Regions from separate parts of the Streptomyces ortus genome, predicted to be linked through region 2. Evidence: riboswitches for the same ligand, from Rfam matches in the RefSeq annotation. Region 2 holds a riboswitch; each other region holds the start of a gene.

The links. Region 2 has a riboswitch for cobalamin ahead of K3769_RS16540 (ribonucleoside-diphosphate reductase subunit alpha). Riboswitches for the same ligand answer to the same signal wherever they lie in the genome.
Region 1: linked by a shared signal. The riboswitch ahead of K3769_RS37995 (CbtB domain-containing protein) and the one ahead of K3769_RS16540 (ribonucleoside-diphosphate reductase subunit alpha) in region 2 are both predicted to bind cobalamin.
Region 3: linked by a shared signal. The riboswitch ahead of K3769_RS36740 (energy-coupling factor ABC transporter permease) and the one ahead of K3769_RS16540 (ribonucleoside-diphosphate reductase subunit alpha) in region 2 are both predicted to bind cobalamin.

What each region holds. Positions count from the first base shown of each region.
Region 1 covers NZ_JAIFZO010000002.1:7,984,249-7,990,036, forward strand. Annotated here, with positions in the region: gene K3769_RS37990 (enoyl-CoA hydratase/isomerase family protein) at 111-1,259, shown strand; cobalamin riboswitch at 1,347-1,476, shown strand; gene K3769_RS37995 (CbtB domain-containing protein) at 1,513-1,731, shown strand; gene K3769_RS38000 (CbtA family protein) at 1,750-2,508, shown strand; gene K3769_RS38005 (histidine phosphatase family protein) at 2,544-3,131, opposite strand; gene K3769_RS38010 (LacI family DNA-binding transcriptional regulator) at 3,461-4,546, shown strand; gene K3769_RS38015 (sugar ABC transporter substrate-binding protein) at 5,085-5,788, shown strand, end outside.
Region 2 covers NZ_JAIFZO010000002.1:3,013,073-3,018,860, forward strand. Annotated here, with positions in the region: gene K3769_RS16540 (ribonucleoside-diphosphate reductase subunit alpha) at 1-2,393, opposite strand, end outside; cobalamin riboswitch at 2,537-2,673, opposite strand; gene mctP (monocarboxylate uptake permease MctP) at 2,886-4,514, opposite strand; gene K3769_RS16550 (DUF3311 domain-containing protein) at 4,511-4,804, opposite strand; gene K3769_RS16555 (YbdD/YjiX family protein) at 4,941-5,150, opposite strand; gene K3769_RS16560 (carbon starvation CstA family protein) at 5,122-5,788, opposite strand, start outside.
Region 3 covers NZ_JAIFZO010000002.1:7,712,200-7,717,987, reverse strand. Annotated here, with positions in the region: gene K3769_RS36755 (GNAT family N-acetyltransferase) at 1-340, opposite strand, end outside; gene K3769_RS36750 (hypothetical protein) at 755-1,510, shown strand; gene K3769_RS36745 (cellulase family glycosylhydrolase) at 1,592-3,286, opposite strand; cobalamin riboswitch at 3,529-3,710, shown strand; gene K3769_RS36740 (energy-coupling factor ABC transporter permease) at 3,741-4,544, shown strand; gene K3769_RS36735 (energy-coupling factor ABC transporter substrate-binding protein) at 4,541-4,942, shown strand; gene cbiQ (cobalt ECF transporter T component CbiQ) at 4,949-5,698, shown strand; gene K3769_RS36725 (energy-coupling factor ABC transporter ATP-binding protein) at 5,695-5,788, shown strand, end outside.

The DNA of each region.
Region 1 (5,788 bases), 5.0 Mb from region 2:
GCACGCGGACTTGAGAAGATCGCTTGCGACCTATGCGCCCCTCGTATCCCGGAAGGAACCGACGAACTCATGCGTGACATCGAGGCCCGCGGCCTGACGCAGGTATGCGGATGACCGGCAGCGAAGACTCGGTCCTGCTGCACACGGCCGGCCGGGCCGCCCACCTCACCCTCAACCGCCCGAGGGCCATCAACGCCCTCACCCACGCCATGGTGCGGCGCGTCGACGAGGCGCTGACCGCGTGGGAGCACGACAGCGCCGTGGAGACGGTCGTCGTCACCGGAGCGGGGGAGCGCGGCCTGTGCGCGGGCGGCGACATCCGCGCCATCCACGACGACGCCCGGGACGGGGACGGCACCGCCTCCGCCGCGTTCTGGCGCGACGAGTACCGCCTCAACGCCCGTATCGCCCGCTGGTCCAAGCCCTACGTCGCCGTCATGGACGGCATCGTCATGGGCGGGGGCGTCGGCATCTCCGCGCACGGCGGCGTCCGGGTCGTCACCGAACGGTCGAGGATCGCCATGCCCGAGACCGGCATCGGCTTCGTGCCCGACGTCGGCGGCACCTACCTGCTCTCCCGCGCTCCGGGCGAACTGGGCACCCGCCTGGCGCTGACGGGTGAGGCGATCGGGGCCGGGGACGCCCTGATGTGCGGGCTCGCCGACCACCACGTACCGTCGGCGTCGCTTCCCGGTCTCCTCGACGACCTCGCCGAGCTGCCAGTCCGGGGAGCGCTCGACCGGCACGCGCGGCCCGCACCGGAGGGGGAGCTGGCCGGGCAGCGGGAGTGGACCGACTCCTGCTTCGCCGCCGGCACGGTCGAGGAGATCGTCCGGCGGCTGCTCGACCACGGTGATCCGGTGGCGAAGGAGACCGCGGAGCTTCTGCTCGCCAAGTCGCCCACCGCGCTGAAGGTCACCCTGACCGCCGTACGCCGCGCCCGGCGCCTCGGTTCGCTGGAGCGCGTGCTGCGGCAGGAGTACCGCGTCTCCTGCGCCGCCCTGACCACGCCCGACCTGGTCGAGGGCATCCGAGCCCAGGTCATCGACAAGGACCGCACCCCCCGCTGGTCGCCGGCCACCCTCGCCGAAGTCACCGACGGCGACGTGGAACGCTTCTTCGAGCCGCTCGGCGAACGCGGCCCGGAGCTGGAACTGGAGACGGGCCCGGAGACAGGACCCGAGGCAGGACCCGAGGCAGGACCCGAGACAGATCCGGAGCTGGGCCCGAGTCGGGGCCTGAGGTGGGGCCTGAGATGAGGTTGGGGCTCTGAGAGGTAAGTGTTCGGTGTGAGCGGGTTCTTGTCGGCCGCCGCTCTTGGGCATGCACCCGTCGAGCGGTAGCGTCTCTCGGATACCGACGACGGCAGCACGGAAGCCGGTGGAAATCCGGCACGGTCGCGCCACTGTGAACGGCGTGACTCCCCCAGGGGAGCACCCCGTGAGTCAGACCCGGGGCCGTCGTCCTGTGCACCACCGAGATGGGACGCGAGTTCCCGGAGGAGGCCCCGCGATGGCGCAGCATGTCGCCCCGCCGAGCACCACCCCTGTCGTGCCCGCCAAGCTGCCGCTGAGGGACATCGCTCCCTGGGCGGTCTTCATCGGCGTCCTGATGCTGCTCCTGCTGTACTTCGTCGGCGCCGAACAGGGCGCCACCTCCGTCGTCTCCGGCGGGGACGTCCACGAATGGGTCCACGACGCACGTCACCTGCTCGGCTTCCCCTGCCACTGACGAGGGGCCCGCGCACCCATGAACTCCGCAACGGTGAGAAACCTTCTCGTGCGGGGCATGCTCGCCGGCCTGGCCGCCGGCGTGCTCGCCCTGGTCGTCGCCTACTTCCTCGGTGAACCGAACGTCGACAGCGCCATCGGCTTCGAGGAGTCCCACGCCGCCGCGCACGAGCACGAGGCCGAACTCGTCTCGCGCAGCCTGCAGTCCACCGCCGGCCTCGCCACCGGCGTACTGGTCTACGGGGTGGCCTTCGGTGGCATCACCGCCCTCGCCTACTGCTTCGCCCTCGGCCGCGTCGGCCCTTTCGGCCCCCGCGCCACGGCGCTGTTGCTCTCGGGGGCCGCGCTGGTCGCCGTCTACGTCGTGCCGTTCCTGAAGTACCCGGCCAACCCGCCCGCGGTCGGTGACCCCGACACCATCGGCAAGCGGACCACCCTCTATCTCCTCATGATGGTGCTGGGCGTACTCCTCGCCGTCGCCGCGGTGATCGTCGGCAAGCGGCTCGCACCGAAACTGGGCACCTGGTACGCCACCGTCGTCGCCGTTCTCGGCTTCGTCGTCCTGATCGGACTGGCGTACGCGTTCCTGCCCGCGGTCAACGAGGTGCCCCGTGACTTCCCGGCCGCCCTGCTGTGGCGGTTCAGGCTCTCCGCCCTCGCCCTGCAGATCACGCTGTGGTCGGCCTTCGGGCTCGTCTTCGGTGCACTGGCCGAACGGCTGCTCCACCCGAAACGCGCCACGGTCGCGGGGGATACGGCGACACCGGCCCCGCACTGACCGGTCGCGCGCCGACCGCTGTTGACCGGCCGCAGTCAGAGGTCCGTGGCCGGGCCGGCGTCCAGTGGCTGCCCGACCCGCAGGTTCCACCGGCCGCCGCGTCCACTGATCGTGGTGGCGGACAGCGGCGGCACGTCGATCCGCCAGAAGGCCGCGGCCGGCGCTGCCAGCACATGGGCCACCACGGCTCGTACGACTTCTGGTTCGACGACGGCGAGCGTACGGCCGTCCGTGGCGGAGGAGGACTCCAGCAGGCGCGCCACCCGGTCGCGGAAGTCCGCCACGGACTCACCGCCGTGCGGCGCGGAGGCCGGATCGGCGAGCCAGCGGGCCACGGCTTCCGGTTCGGCCGCACCGACCTCGGCGAGCGTACGGCCGCGCCAGCGCCCCACGTCCAGTCCCGCCCACTCCGCCGTGTCCACCGCGTCCAGGCCGAGGGCGGCGGCCGTCTCCCGGCAGCGCACCGAGGGAGAGACCACGGCGCGCGTGACCGGTGGGAGCGACGCGCCCACGGCACGGGCGCGGGCAGCCGCGCCGGCGTCGATCGAGGCCCCGTCGTCGAAGCGCGCCGCACGCAGCGACGAACTCGTCGCGGGTGAGACGAAAGTGACGCGGTGGGTCATGGGCCGACTTCCCGCGTCACCTTGCTGACCATGTCCATGCGGACGGATGCTACCGCCGCATCCGCATCCGCATCCGCATCCGCATCCGCATCCGCATACGTATGGAGCTCACCTCGGATCCCGGACCCGGACCCGGACCCGGCATCGGGCAGCGCCCGCGATGTGGCGGCGGAGTTCGCACGGCTCGGCGGGGCCGGTGCGGGCACGCACATGTCCGGCGCCGGGCCCCGGTTGCCTCACCGACCTGCCCGCCTCTAGGGTGAATGCGCTTTCATCGACATACATGCATCACCAGAGACGGGGGCCCGACCCATGAACGGCGCCGCATCGTGAACGCGATTCCCACGGTGTACGACGTGGCCGAACGCGCCGGAGTGTCCATCGCCACGGTGTCCAGGGTGTACCGCAGCCCCGACTCCGTACGCGCCGCCACCCGCGAACGCGTCCTGGCGGCGGCGACCGAGCTGGGATACGTGCCGAGCGGCAACGCCCGTGGCCTCGCCAGCCGTTCCACCGGGGTCCTCGGCCTGTGTTTCCCGGACTACTCCGACCCCGACACGGTCGGCGCCGAGGACGACGACGCCGCGATGCTCTACTCGGACCAGATCATCCGGGGCATGGAACGCGCGGCCCGCCGGCACGGGTACGCGCTGCTGATCGCGGCCTCCCTCGCCGGGGGCCCGGAGAGCCTGGTGGCCCAGGTAGCCGGCCGGGTGGACGGCTTCGCCGTGATGGCGCGCACGGTGCCGACGGAAGAACTCGAAGCGATCTCCCGGCGCCGGCCGGTGGTGATGCTGGCCGGACCCCGCGCACAGGACCCCTCCCTGGACCATCTCGACCACGTCGAGGTCGCCAACGAGGACGGCCAGTACGAGCTGACCCGGCACCTGATCCACGACCACGGGCTGCGCCGCCTCGCCTACGTGGGACTCGTGGACGACTCACCGGATGTCGAGGCGCGGTTCCGGGGCTTCCGCCGGGCCTGCGCCGAGGCGGGAGTCGAGGGCGCCGCCGCACCGGCGCTGCGCATGCCGATGATGACCCAGGCGGAGGGTGCCCGCGCCGCAGGCCTGCTGTGTGAGGGAGACGGCGGTCGGCCCGAGGCGTTCGTGTTCGCCAACGACCAGATGGCGGTGGGCGCGCTCCAGGCACTCGAACGCCGTGGCCTGCGCGTACCCGACGACGTCGTCGTGACCGGCTTCGACGGCATTCCGCTGAGCCGCATGGTGCGCCCCGCGCTGACCACCGTGCGGCAGCCGATGGTGCGCATGGGGGAGGAGGCCGTCGACCTGCTCGTACGACGGCTGGGCGGACAGCCGCCGCGCGAACCCGTCTCCCTGATGCTGCCGGTCGGCGTGGTCCGCCGGGCGAGCTGCGGCTGCGAGGACACGACAGCCATCCCGACGCTCGGCTGACGCCCGCCCGCCCGCCCGACCACGGACCGGGACCACGGAGGGCGTACGCCGACGCAGGCTTCCCCGACGTCCCCGACGTCCGCTGTGGCCGCGCCCGACGACGAAACCATGATCACCGTGGTGCCCATGGGGAGCATGGTGACCGTGGTGACCTTCGTGTACGGGCCCGCCGCACGGTAGCGCCGGCAAAGCCGCACCCCTGCCACCGAGCGCGTCGCGCCCTACCCCGCACCGGCGGCCCGCGTACCCGTGGCCCCCCCCGTAGGCGCGCCTCGTCCACGCGCGCCCTCGTACGCGCCGACCGCGTACCCGCGGAAGCCGCCAGGCCCCACCGCGAACCGCCCCTCGCATGTCCCGCCCGTTACGGGAGTGTGACCAAGTCCCCTCTTGCCAGGCCAGGAACCGCTGCCACAGAGTGATGTATGCGCTTACAGGCAGCGCATACATCGTGAAAGTCCGGTCGTGAGGCCGAGTCACGCACCTCGGTCGTGCACCACAGCCGTCAAGCTCGACCGTGAAGCTCAAGGAGGAGCCGCCCATGAACCGCGCCGTCGCAACCGGGTCGATCGCACTCACCCTGGCGTCCGCGTTCACCCTCACCGCCTGTGGCGGCTCGGGTGGCGCGGGCGTGGCAGCAGACGCCAAGCAGACCCTGACCGTGTGGGCGATGGGCACGGAGGGGGAGAAGCTCGGCGACGTGGCCGAGGAGTACGAGAAGTCCCACTCCAACCTCACGGTCAAGGTCACCCCGATTGGCTGGGACGTGGCCCACCAGAAGCTGGTCGCCGCCGCTGCCGCCGGGAAGCTCCCCGACGTGATGCAGATGGGCGGCAGCTACCTCGGTGAGTTCGCCGACATGGGCGTCCTGGAGCCGGTCGACACCAAGACCATTCACGAGACCGACTACTTCCCCGCCGCCTGGCAGCAGGGTACGTACGACGGCAAGACCTACGGCGCCCCGTGGTACGTCGACACGCGCGTGCTCTTCTACCGCACCGACCTCGCCAAGAAGGCGGGCATCGAGAAGGCCCCGGCCACCATGGCCGAGCTGCGCAGTGCCGCCGAGGCGTACCAGAAGAAGGCCGGCACCAAGTGGGGCCTGTCCATCCAGCCGGGCGGCCTCGACACCGTGCAGAGCTTCTACCAGTTCCTGTACTCCGCCGGCGGCGCCATCATCGACGACGACGGCAAGGCCGCCGTGAACTCCGCCGCGGCGGTCAAGGCACTGGAGAACTACGGCAG
Region 2 (5,788 bases):
TTCTCAAGGGAGCAGGCGACCGCGTCGGGGTCGGCGGCCTGCTGGACGGGGATGGTCTTCTCGGGCGCGGGTTCGGGCCGGGCCTGCTGCTGTGCCTGGCCCTGGGCGGCGCGGGCGATGCGGGTCGCCGGACGCGAGCGCAGGTAGTACGTCGTCTTCAGCCCCGACTTCCAGGCGTACGCGTACATCGAGGAGAGCTTGCCGATGGTCGGCGTCTCCAGGAACAGGTTCAGCGACTGGGCCTGGTCCAGGAACGGGGTCCGGGCGGCGGCCATGTCGATCAGGCCGCGCTGCGGGATCTCCCACGCCGTGCGGTACAGCTCGCGCACGTCCTCGGGGACCCAGGTGAAGCCCTGCACCGAGCCGTTGGACTCGCGCAGCGCCTCCCGGGTCTGCGCGTCCCACACACCGAGCTTCTTCAGCTCGGCCACCAGGTAGGAGTTGACCTGGAGGAACTCGCCGGACAGCGTCTCGCGCTTGAACAGGTTGGAGACCTGCGGCTCGATGCACTCGTACACGCCCGCGATGGACGCGATGGTGGCGGTCGGGGCGATCGCCAGCAGCAGCGAGTTGCGCAGGCCGACGGCGGCGATCCGCTCCCGCAGGGCGGCCCAGCGCTCCGGCCAGGTGAGCTCGACGTCGTAGTGGTCCGGGTGCAGCACACCCTGGGCCGTACGGGTCTTCTCCCAGGCGGGCAGCGGGCCGTTGCGCTCGGCGAGGTCGGCGGACGCCTCGTACGAGGCGAGCATGATCCGCTCGGCGATCCGGGTGGAGAGGGCGCGCGCCTGCGGGGAGTCGAACGGCAGCCGCAGCTTGAAGAAGACGTCCTGCAGCCCCATCGCGCCGAGGCCCACCGGACGCCACTTGGCGTTGGAGCGGCCCGCCTGCTCGGTCGGGTAGAAGTTGATGTCGACGACCCGGTCGAGGAAGGTCACGGCGGTCCGGACGGTCGCGTCGAGCCGCTGCCAGTCGATGTCGCCGGCGTCCGTGTCCACGAAGGCGCCGAGGTTGACGGAACCGAGGTTGCAGACCGCGGTCTCCCCGTCGTCCGTGACCTCCAGGATCTCGGTGCACAGGTTCGAGGAGTGGACCGTGTGGCCGGGCAGCGCCGTCTGGTTGGCCGTGCGGTTGGCGGCGTCCTTGAAGGTCATCCAGCCGTTGCCGGTCTGCGCGAGGGTACGCATCATGCGGCCGTACAGATCACGGGCGGGGATGGTCTTCCTGGCGAGCCCGGCGGCCTCCGCCCCGCGGTACGCGGCGTCGAACGCGTCGCCCCACAGGTCGACCAGCTCGGGCACGTCCGAGGGCGAGAACAGCGACCAGTCGCGGTTCTCGTTCACCCGGCGCATGAACTCGTCGGGGATCCAGTGGGCGAGGTTCAGATTGTGCGTACGCCGGGCGTCCTCACCGGTGTTGTCGCGCAGCTCCAGGAACTCCTCGATGTCGGAGTGCCAGGTCTCCAGGTAGACCGCCGCCGCGCCCTTGCGCCGGCCGCCCTGGTTCACCGCGGCGACCGAGGCGTCGAGGGTCTTCAGGAACGGGACGATGCCGTTCGAGTGCCCGTTCGTGCCGCGGATCAGCGAACCGCGCGACCGGATCCGGGAGAACGAGAGGCCGATGCCGCCCGCGTGCTTCGAGAGGCGGGCCACCTGGTGGTAGCGGTCGTACAGGGAGTCCAGTTCGTCCAGCGGGGAGTCGAGGAGGTAGCAGGACGACATCTGCGGGTGGCGCGTACCGGAGTTGAAGAGCGTGGGGGAGGACGGTAGATAGTCGAGGCGGCTCATCAGCCGGTACAGGGAGGCGACCTCGTCGACGGACCTGGCCGTGTCGTCCTCGGCGAGACCGCTCGCCACCCGCAGCATGAAGTGCTGGGGCGTCTCGACGACGGACCGCGTGATCGGGTGCCGCAGCAGATACCGGCTGTGGAGCGTGCGCAGCCCGAAGTAGCCGAAGCGGTCGTCACCCGCCAGGTCGATCAGCGCGTCGAGCCGGGCCGCGTGGACGCGGACGAACTCGGCGGTGCGGTCGGCGATCAGGCCCTCGTGGTGGCCGACGGCGACCGACTCCGAGAAGGAGCGCACGCCCTGCGAGGCGGCCTCCGCGGCGATGGTGACGGTCAGCAGCCGGGCGGCCAGCTTCGAGTAGACCGGGTCCTCGGAGATGAGACCGGCCGCCGCCTCCGTGGCGAGCTCGCGCAGCTCCGCCGTGTCCGCGGCGGCGGACCGGCCGCGCAGCGCGGCGGCGGCGACCCGGCCGGGGTCGGCGCCGGGGAGGTCGGCGGTGAAGTCGGTCAGGATCCGCAGCAACGCGGTTCCCGGTCCGTCGGCCTCGGCCCTGTCCTGCTGCTCCCGGGTCGCTGTCGCGGAGACCGGATCGGCTGGCGCGATGGTCACGTGGGGCTCTCCCTCGCTCGGCACGGGGGCCTCGGGGGAGAGGGGTTCGGGGCACACGGGGGTACGCGCTCCGTGCGGGCAGCGGTACGCCGCGTCCACCGGCCCACTCCACGAGGCCCGGACGTCATGCACCCGGACCGGACGGTCTGGGCGCGCTGTCGGCAGGTCCTCGGACTGACTCCTGTACGCGGCATGCGGGCATGTCGCGTACAAGTACACCGTTGCGGGACAGTTCCGGATTCACACCGGATTCCCCTGCGGCGACAGCGATCATGAGCATACATCTTGTGCCGGGCTGCGGAAGCACCCCCACATGTTGTGTCGTGTGGCTGGCTCTGTCCCCGGGGGGGCTGCGCCCCCGGACCCCCTGTCGCGCTTGCGCGCTCGTCCTCAAACGCCGGACGGGCTGAAGATGTCCGCCCGTCCGGCGACACTTCAGCCCGTCCGGCGTTTGCGGCCCGGGGGTTCGGGGGCTGGCCCCCGGGTGTGCTCCTAGTGGCCGGCCCCCGCCGTCGCCGGGGGGAGTTCCACCTGGACGCCCTTGTCGCCCGCGTCCGCCGTGTAGTCCTCGGCGGAGGTCTCGTCGATGCCCTCGGGAGCCTTGAGCGCGCGCAGGACGAACGTCATGACCACCGTCACGATCACGTTGAGCACGATCGCCGTCAGCCCGATGTACCCGATCTCCCCGATACCGGGAATCTCCTTCGAGGAGCCGCCGAAGTGCTTCTGCGTCGGCGAGGCCACCCCGTACGCGGCGACCGTCCCGTACAGCATGCCGACCGCCCAGCCCGCGAGCAGCGCCCACCGGTGGAACCAGCGCGTGAACAGGCCGCCGACCAGCGCCGGGAATGTCTGCAGGATCCAGATCCCGCCGAGCAGCTGGAAGTTGATGGCGACCGTCTTGTCCATGGTCAGGACGAAGACCAGCGCGCCCACCTTCACGAGCAGCGAGACCAGCTTGGAGACCTTCGTCTCCTGGGCGGGCGTCGCGTCGGGCTTGATGAAGTCCTTGTAGATGTTGCGGGTGAACAGGTTCGCCGCCGCGATGGACATGATGGCCGCCGGCACGAGCGCGCCGATCCCGATCGCCGCGAACGCCACGCCCGCGAACCAGTCCGGGAACATCGTCTCGAAGAGCTGCGGGATCGCCAGCTGCCCGTTGTCCACCTTGATCCCGGCCGCGATCGCCATGAAGCCGAGCAGCGCGAGCAGGCCCAGCATCAGCGAGTACAGCGGCAGGATCGTGGTGTTGCGCCGGATCACCTCACGGCTGCGCGAGGACAGCGTCGCCGTGATCGAGTGCGGGTACATGAAGAGCGCCAGCGCGGAGCCCAGCGCCAGGGTCGCGTACGTCCACTGGCCCGCCTCGCCCGGCACCAGGGAACCGCGGGGCGCGCCGGTCGCCGGGTTCGTCTGGCTGTACGCCTCGCCCGCCTTGGCGAAGATCTCGTCGAAGCCGCCCAGCTTGATCGGGATGTAGATGATCGCCACCGCGATGACGATGTAGATCAGCGTGTCCTTGACGAACGCGATCAGGGCGGGCGCGCGCAGCCCGGACGAGTACGTGTACGCGGCCAGCACACCGAAGGCGATGAGCAGCGGCAGGTCCTTGACGAACCAGTTGGTGTCCTCCCCGCCGCCGACGCCCATCACGTCGAGGACGGCCTGGATGCCCACGAGCTGCAGCGCGATGTACGGCATCGTCGCCAGGATGCCGGTGACGGCGACCGCCAGCGACAGACCCTTCGAGCCGAAGCGCCCGCGCACGAAGTCGGACGTCGTCACGTACCCGTGCTTGTGCGACACCGACCACAGCCGGGGCAGGAAGGTGAAGATCAGCGGGTACACCAGGATCGTGTACGGGACGGCGAAGAAGCCGGCCGCGCCCGCCGCGTAGATCGCCGCCGGGACCGCCACGAACGTGTAAGCCGTGTAGAGGTCGCCGCCGAGCAGGAACCAGGTCACCCAGGTGCCGAACGACCGGCCGCCCAGGCCCCATTCGTCGAGCGTGTGCTCGTTGTCGGACCGCCGCCAGCGCGCGGCCAGGAAGCCCATGACCGTGACGGCCACGAAGAAGAAGATGAAGACGGCGAGTGCCACGCCGTTCACGCCGTCCTTCATGCGGACGCGCCCCCGTTCCGCGCCTGGCGAGCGGCCTTGCGGGCGCGCTGCTCACGGTTCCACAGCGTGTACGCGGTCATGGTGAGCGCGGTCGAGACGAGCACCCACAGCATCTGGTACCAGTAGAAGAACGGGATCCCGATGAAGGTGGGGTCCACCTTCGCGTACGACCCCACCCAGAGCATCGCCACGAACGGCGCGATCAGGCAGACGGCGATCACCACGCGGACCGGTGTCACCACCGGTGGTTCCCCTTCGGGCGCTCTTGGCACATCCGGTGTTTCCGACATACGGCGGCTCCGTCCCCTCACTGATCACCTGTGCAACGCGCAGGAAATCTAAGGGACGGTTCCGCTTTATGGAACCCCCGTCCGCATAACGGATGTGCCGTGTCGAGCGACGGCGGAGCCGTTCACGGGAGCGGCGTCAGCAGCAGCGGAAGCCCTGCCGCGGATCCGCCTCCTGACGGTCCGTGCGCATCCGCTCGAACTCCCGCCGCGAGGGCACGTCCGCGTCGGCCCGCTCCTCGCGCAGACGCGCCACGTAGCGGTCGTACGCGGACTCGTCGGTGAGCTCCCGCACGTACCAGCGCACGCCCCTGGCCGCCCTAACCGCGTGGTTCAGCGCCGACCGCATCACGTACCTCCTCCTTCTCCTCCCTGGTCGGGATCAGTCCGGCCGGAGCGATGATCTGCGACTCGACGTACGCTGCCTCGCTGAGCGTGGAGAGCGCGGGACGGCGTATGTGCCGGATGCACACCCGCGTCGCGTCCGCGATCACCACGACGATGAGCAGTGCCAGAACCGCCGTGAGGACACCGTCGACCGTGGAGTTCGTGACGATCGTGTGCATGTCGTCCATGGTCTTCGCGGGTGCGACGAGCTCGCCCCGGTCGATGCCGTCCTGGTAGATCGAGCGCTGCTTGAAGAAGCCGACGCGCGGGTCGCTGGAGAAGACCTTCTGCCAGCTCGCGGTCAGCGTGACCGTGGCGTCCCAGACGAGCGGGATCCCGGTGATCCAGGCCCATTTGAGGCGCCCGGACTTCACCAGCAGGGTCGTGCAGACGGCCAGGGCGACCGCGGCGAGCAGCTGGTTGGAGATGCCGAAGATCGGGAACAGCTGGTTGATCCCGCCGAGCGGCTCATGGACGCCGACCCACAGGAAGTAGCCCCAGAGCCCGCAGACGATGCCGCTGGTGATGAGGAGCCCCGGCTTCCAGCTCACGTCCTTGAAGGGTTTGTAGAGATTGCCCAGCGTGTCCTGGAGCATGAAG
Region 3 (5,788 bases), 4.7 Mb from region 2:
AGACCGACAGCCCACAGGCACGCAGCAGTTCATGGGTGTCCCAGGTGACTCCGGGCCGGTGCACGAGGGCCTGGCAGTCGGACAGGCCGAGCCCGATGGCCCGTCCCACACCCAGGGAGTTGCGCTCGTACGGGAGGAAGCCCACCGCCTCCCCGCCCTCGTGCAGCACCGCCACCCGCGCCCCGCCGCGCCAGGTGCCGATGCCCGCCGCGAACTCGGGGGACAGGAAGGGGTTGGCGTAGTCGGGTGACCCGTCAGCCGCCCGGTGCCAGTCCCGGCGCAGCGATGCGCTCAGGGACTCGGGTCGGTGGGTGGTGATGTCCACCTCGGTGGATCGCATGGACGGTAGCCCCCCGTTCCCCCAGGGACGCGCCGTCCGCGTCCCGGCACTTCCCCGGCCGACGGGCGACGGCCGACGGCCGACGGGCCGGGACCCGAGGTGTCCGCAAGGCTCAAACTTCGCGAAACAGTACGCAGCCTGTCAAGGCTGCCGGTCGTAACGAAAAGGGTGCGAGTCGGGTGCACCGGTCGGTCAGTCCGTAAAGTCACCTTGAAGGTTGAATTCGAGACATGGCTTCACGCGACGGGTCAGGTGTCTCTCGCACACCTCGCAGCCTGCGCCTTTGCGGCTCGGGACAGGGTGTCAGAAGCCGTGGGAGCGCGCGGACGGTCCTGACAACTTCGGGATCATGGCCTGATGATGCGAGTAGCATCCGGCCCCAGCACCACACGATGACGAGGAAAGGTAACTGCCATGTCCGAAGTCGAATCGGCCGCCACGGAGCTCAAGACCCATTACGCCGCCCAGGTGTCCGCGGATCTCGAACGCAACACCAAGGAGCAGGAACGTATCGGCGCCGAAGTGGAGGCGCTCCAGGAGCAGTTGAGTGCACTGCAGCACGACCAGACCCTGCTGGCCGAGTTGCAGCGGGCCTTGGGTGGTGACAAGTCCGCCGCGAACGCCAAGGGTGGCTCCGCGCCCGCGCCTTCGGTGCCGCGCCAGGCCACCGCCACGGCGGGCGGACGGAAGAAGGCCACCACCGCGAAGTCGGCGGCCAAGCCCGCCGCGACGAAGACCACTGCGACGAAGGCCACCGCCAAGTCGGCCTCGAAGTCGGCTGTTTCGAAGCCGACGACCACCACCGCGAAGCCCGTCGCCACGAAGTCCACCGCCGCACAGCCCGCGGCTGCGAAGTCCACCGTTTCGAAGACCGCGGCCAAGTCCGTCGAGAGCGGTCCCGCGAAGCCCACGCTCGTCGAGCTCATCCGCGAACACCTCGGCCGGCAGTCCGAGCCGCGCTCGTCCGCCGAGGTCGCCACGGCACTGGCGGAGGCCCACCCCGACCGCGAGATCAAGCCCAAGGTCGTACGCACCACGGTGGAGGGGCTCGTCGCCAAGGGCCAGGTCCAGCGCAGCAAGCAGGGCTCGTCCGTCTTCTACACGACGTCCAAGGCCGCGCCCGCCGGCGCCACGGCGGAGCAGGCCGCCGTCCCGGCAGCCACTGCCTGACCGACATCCGGCGCTCGCCCGGCCGACGGGGCGCGGTGACCCCGCCGGCCAGTGGCCTCCCTGTGCCCTATTGACCCTCTGTCAGGTGGTCGCGCACGTGGTGCCGTTGAGGGTGAACGCGGTCGGGGCGGCGTTCGTGGCGCCCTTGTCGGCGGTGAAGCCGACGGTGACCGACCCGCTCGCGGGAATGGTGGAGGTGTACGAGGCGTTGGCGACGCTCACCGTCGCACCGCTCTGGGTCGGCGTACCGCCCCACATGCTGGAGACCTTCTGCCCGCCCGCGAAGGCGAAGACCAGCTTCCAGCCACTGATCGCCGCGGTGCCCGTGTTGCGGATGGTGATCTCGCCCTGGAAACCGCCCGGCCATTCGTTGCTGACGCGGTAGCCGACGGAGCAGCTCGCCCCGGGCGTGCCGCCGCCGTCGGCGGTGGTGACACTCACCGTGGCCGAGCGGGCCGAGCGGTTCCCGGCCGCGTCACGTGCGTAGACGGCGAAGGTGTACGCCGTGCCTGCGGTGAGCCCTGTCACGGTGGCGGTGTTGGTGGTGGCCGCGGCGACCGTGGTCTCACCGCTTCCGCCGACCCGCACCACGTCGTAGGCGGTGACGCCCACGTTGTCGGTGGCGGCGGTCCAGGTGAGGGTCACCGAGGTGGCCGCCACGGCGGCGGCACCCGGGGTGCCCGGCGCGGTCGGGGCCTGGGTGTCACCCGGGGTGCCGCCACCGTAGATCGTGGCCTCCTTCGAGGTCTGGGCGATGCCGTCGGCGCCGTTGAAGACGCGCTGACCCCAGGAGCTCAGCCGTGTCGGGTCGAAACCGATCGTGAGGTCCAGGATCGGGTCGGTGTTACCGCTCCAGGACCAGGCGAGGTAGCCGAGCTTGAGCTGCTGGGCCGCGGCCATCATGGTGTCCTCGTCCGGATCGCCGTACTGGTCGGCGGGGCCGCCGAACTCGCCGATGAGGATGGGGAGTTTCGCGGTGACGAACGCGTTCAGGTAGTCGGTGATCTCCGCCGCGGTGTCGAAGACGCTGTACATGTGGATCGAGAAGATCAGGTTGCCGGTGGTGTCGGCGTCGTGGACGGCCTGGGCATTGGCCCGCATGACGCCCTGCCAGTCCTGGCCCCAGTTGGGCGCGTCCACCATGATGGTGTGCTCGAACCCGGCGGCACGCAGCTTCTTGACGGCGGCGACCGTGGGAGCGGTCCAGCCGGCGGGGTCGGTGTTGCCCCAGGGCTCGTTGCCGATGTTGACGATGACGTAGTTCTCCTGGCCGGTGAGCACGCTCTTCAGGCCGATCCAGTAGTCGGCCGCGTGGTCGAGCGTGCCGGCCGCGGCGTCCTCGCCGTAACCGGTGGTGTCATGCACCTCCAGCACGCAGATCAGCCGGTTCGCCCTGCACTGGGCGATGACGGCGGCCACGTCCTCGGGGCTGTTCCTGCTCCAGCGGTGGCCGTCGGACAGGACGACGCGCACGGAGTTGGCGCCGAGCGCCTTGATGTCGGCCAGCGACTGCGTCTCGCCCGGGTACCAGGTGTGGGCGTGGTTGACGCCGCGCATGACGAAATCGTTGCCGTTGCCTTCGAGCAGGCGGCCGTCGTCGACATGGAGGCCGGTCGCGAGGGCACCCGCGGACGCGCCGGGCGGGTCACCGGGCATCTGGGCATGTGCGGCGGTCGGTACGAGCGCGCCGAGGACGACGAGCCCCAGAAAGGCGGCCAGCCCGGCGAGCAACGCGCTGATGTGGCTCTTTCGTGTCGTGCTTCTTGCTCTTCTCACTGCGACTCCAGGAAGTGAGCGCCAAGAAACTTGGATTACGGGAAAGTGGGAGCGCTCCCATGGAGTCACCTTGCCAGGAACACGTCAAGACTTGGCACAACCTCGGCTTCCTGACGGCTGTAACGGATGTGCCGTGATGGATGACAGGCCGGGGGTCCGTTTCCGCCGGGACCACCGGTGCGCGCCGCGTGACCACTCTCACGCCCCCCGAGGGCCGCCTTGTCACCACCCGGGTACGCGCACTACTGTCACGACGCCTTGGTGCTCGGGAAATCGGTGTGATGCCGGTGCGGCCCTCGCCACTGTGATCGGGAAGTCCGGCTCCGGCCCTCACGGGCAGCCACTGGGTCCTCGGACCCGGGAAGGCGGAGCACGGGCGGTGTTACCCGTAAGCCAGGAGACCGGCCAAGGCACGTCAACCATCCACGAGGTGCTGGAGAGGGTCTGCTGAGCCATGCACATAGCCGAGGGTTTCCTTCCTCCGGCGCACGCGGTCGCCTGGGGCGTCGCGTCGGCGCCGTTCGTCGTCCACGGAGTCCGGTCGCTCACCCGTGAGGTCAGAGAACATCCCGAGAGCACGCTCCTCATCGGCGCGTCGGGGGCCTTCACCTTCGTTCTCTCCGCACTGAAACTGCCGTCGGTGACCGGGAGTTGTTCGCATCCGACCGGCACCGGTCTGGGCGCCATCCTGTTCCGGCCGCCGGTCATGGCGGTCCTGGGCACCATCACCCTGCTCTTCCAGGCCCTGCTGCTCGCGCACGGCGGGCTCACCACACTGGGCGCCAACGTCTTCTCGATGGCGATCGCCGGACCGTGGGCGGGCTACGCGGTGTACCGGCTGCTCCGGCGGTTCGACGTGCCGCTCATGGTCGCGGTGTTCTGCGCCGCGTTCGTCGCCGACCTGTCCACCTACTGCGTCACCAGCGTGCAGCTGGCGCTCGCGTTCCCCGACCCGAGCAGCGGATTCCTGGGCGCGCTCGGCAAGTTCGGCTCGATCTTCGCCGTCACGCAGATCCCGCTCGCGGTGAGCGAGGGACTGCTCACGGTGCTCGTGATGCGGCTGCTGGTGCAGTCGAGCAAGGGCGAACTGACCCGGCTCGGCGTGTTCCTGACCGGCAGGCGGTCCGGGGGCGGGAAGTCCGGGGCCGCCGAAATCGGCGGGACGACCGACACCGGGGACCCGACCGATGCCGACGACACGACCGACACGACCGGGACGGTCAGGACGACCGACACGACCGGGACGGTGACCCGATGAGCCGCGGCGCGAAGATCAACACCCTGCTGCTGCTCCTCGTGGCCGCGCTCGCCGTACTGCCGCTGGTCTTCGGCATGGGCGACCACAAGGAGGAGCCGTTCACGGGCGCCGACGCGGAGGCGGAGACCGCGATCACCGAGATCGAGCCGGACTACGAGCCGTGGTTCTCACCCCTGTACGAGCCGCCGTCCGGTGAGATCGAGTCGGCGCTGTTCGCCCTCCAGGCCGCCCTCGGCGCGGGCGTCCTCGCCTACTACTTCGGCCTGCGCCGGGGCAGGCGCCAGGGTGAACTGCGCGTCCTGGCACAGCGCGAGGACGGCCGGGACCCGACGGCCGGGGCACCCGGCGGTGCCGAGGAGTCCGCGGCCCGGCCGAACCGTCCGGCCGAACGGACCTGAGCGTTCGTGCTGCCGATCGACGCGGCGGCGCACAGCAGTCGCTGGCGCCGCCGCCACCCCGTGGACAAGGCCGTGCTCGGTCTCGGCCTGACCGTCCTGGCGATCTCCCTGCCGCCCTGGCCGGGCGCCGCCCTGGTCCTGGTGACCGCCCTCACCGTGCTGCTGGGTCCGGCGGCGGTACCCGCCCGGCGGCTCTGGCGCGCCTACCGCGTACCGCTGGGCTTCTGCGTGACCGGTGCGCTGCCGCTGCTGCTCCAGGTGGGCGGCCCGGACGGGTTCGTGACCCTGGCGCAGGGTGGTCCGGTACGCGCCGGGGAACTCCTGCTGCGTACCTCGGCGGCCTCCCTCGGCGTGCTCCTGTTCGCGTTCACCACTCCCCTGTCCGACCTGCTGCCACGACTGGTGAACGCCGGGGTGCCCGCGCCGGTCGTCGACGTGGCCCTGGTGACGTACCGGATGAGCTTCCTGCTCCTCGACTCCGTACGCCGGATCAGGGAGGCGCAGGCCGCCCGGCTCGGGCACACCACGCGGGCCGCCGCCTGGCGTTCGCTGGCCGGGCTCGCCGCCACCGCGTTCGTCCGGGCCTTCGACCGGGCGACCCGGCTGCAGGCCGGACTCGCCGGACGCGGTTACGACGGCACCCTGCGCGTCCTGGTGCCGGAGGCCCGGATCTCCGCGCGCTTCACCCTGGCCGGCGTCGCCCTGCTCGCGGCGGTGGTCGCACTCACCTTCGTACTGGAAAGGCCGCTGCGATGAGCGAGCCCGTGCTGGTCGCCCTGCGGGGCGCGTCCTACGCGTACGAGGACGGCCCGACCGTGCTCGGCGGCCTCGACTTCGAGGTGCGCG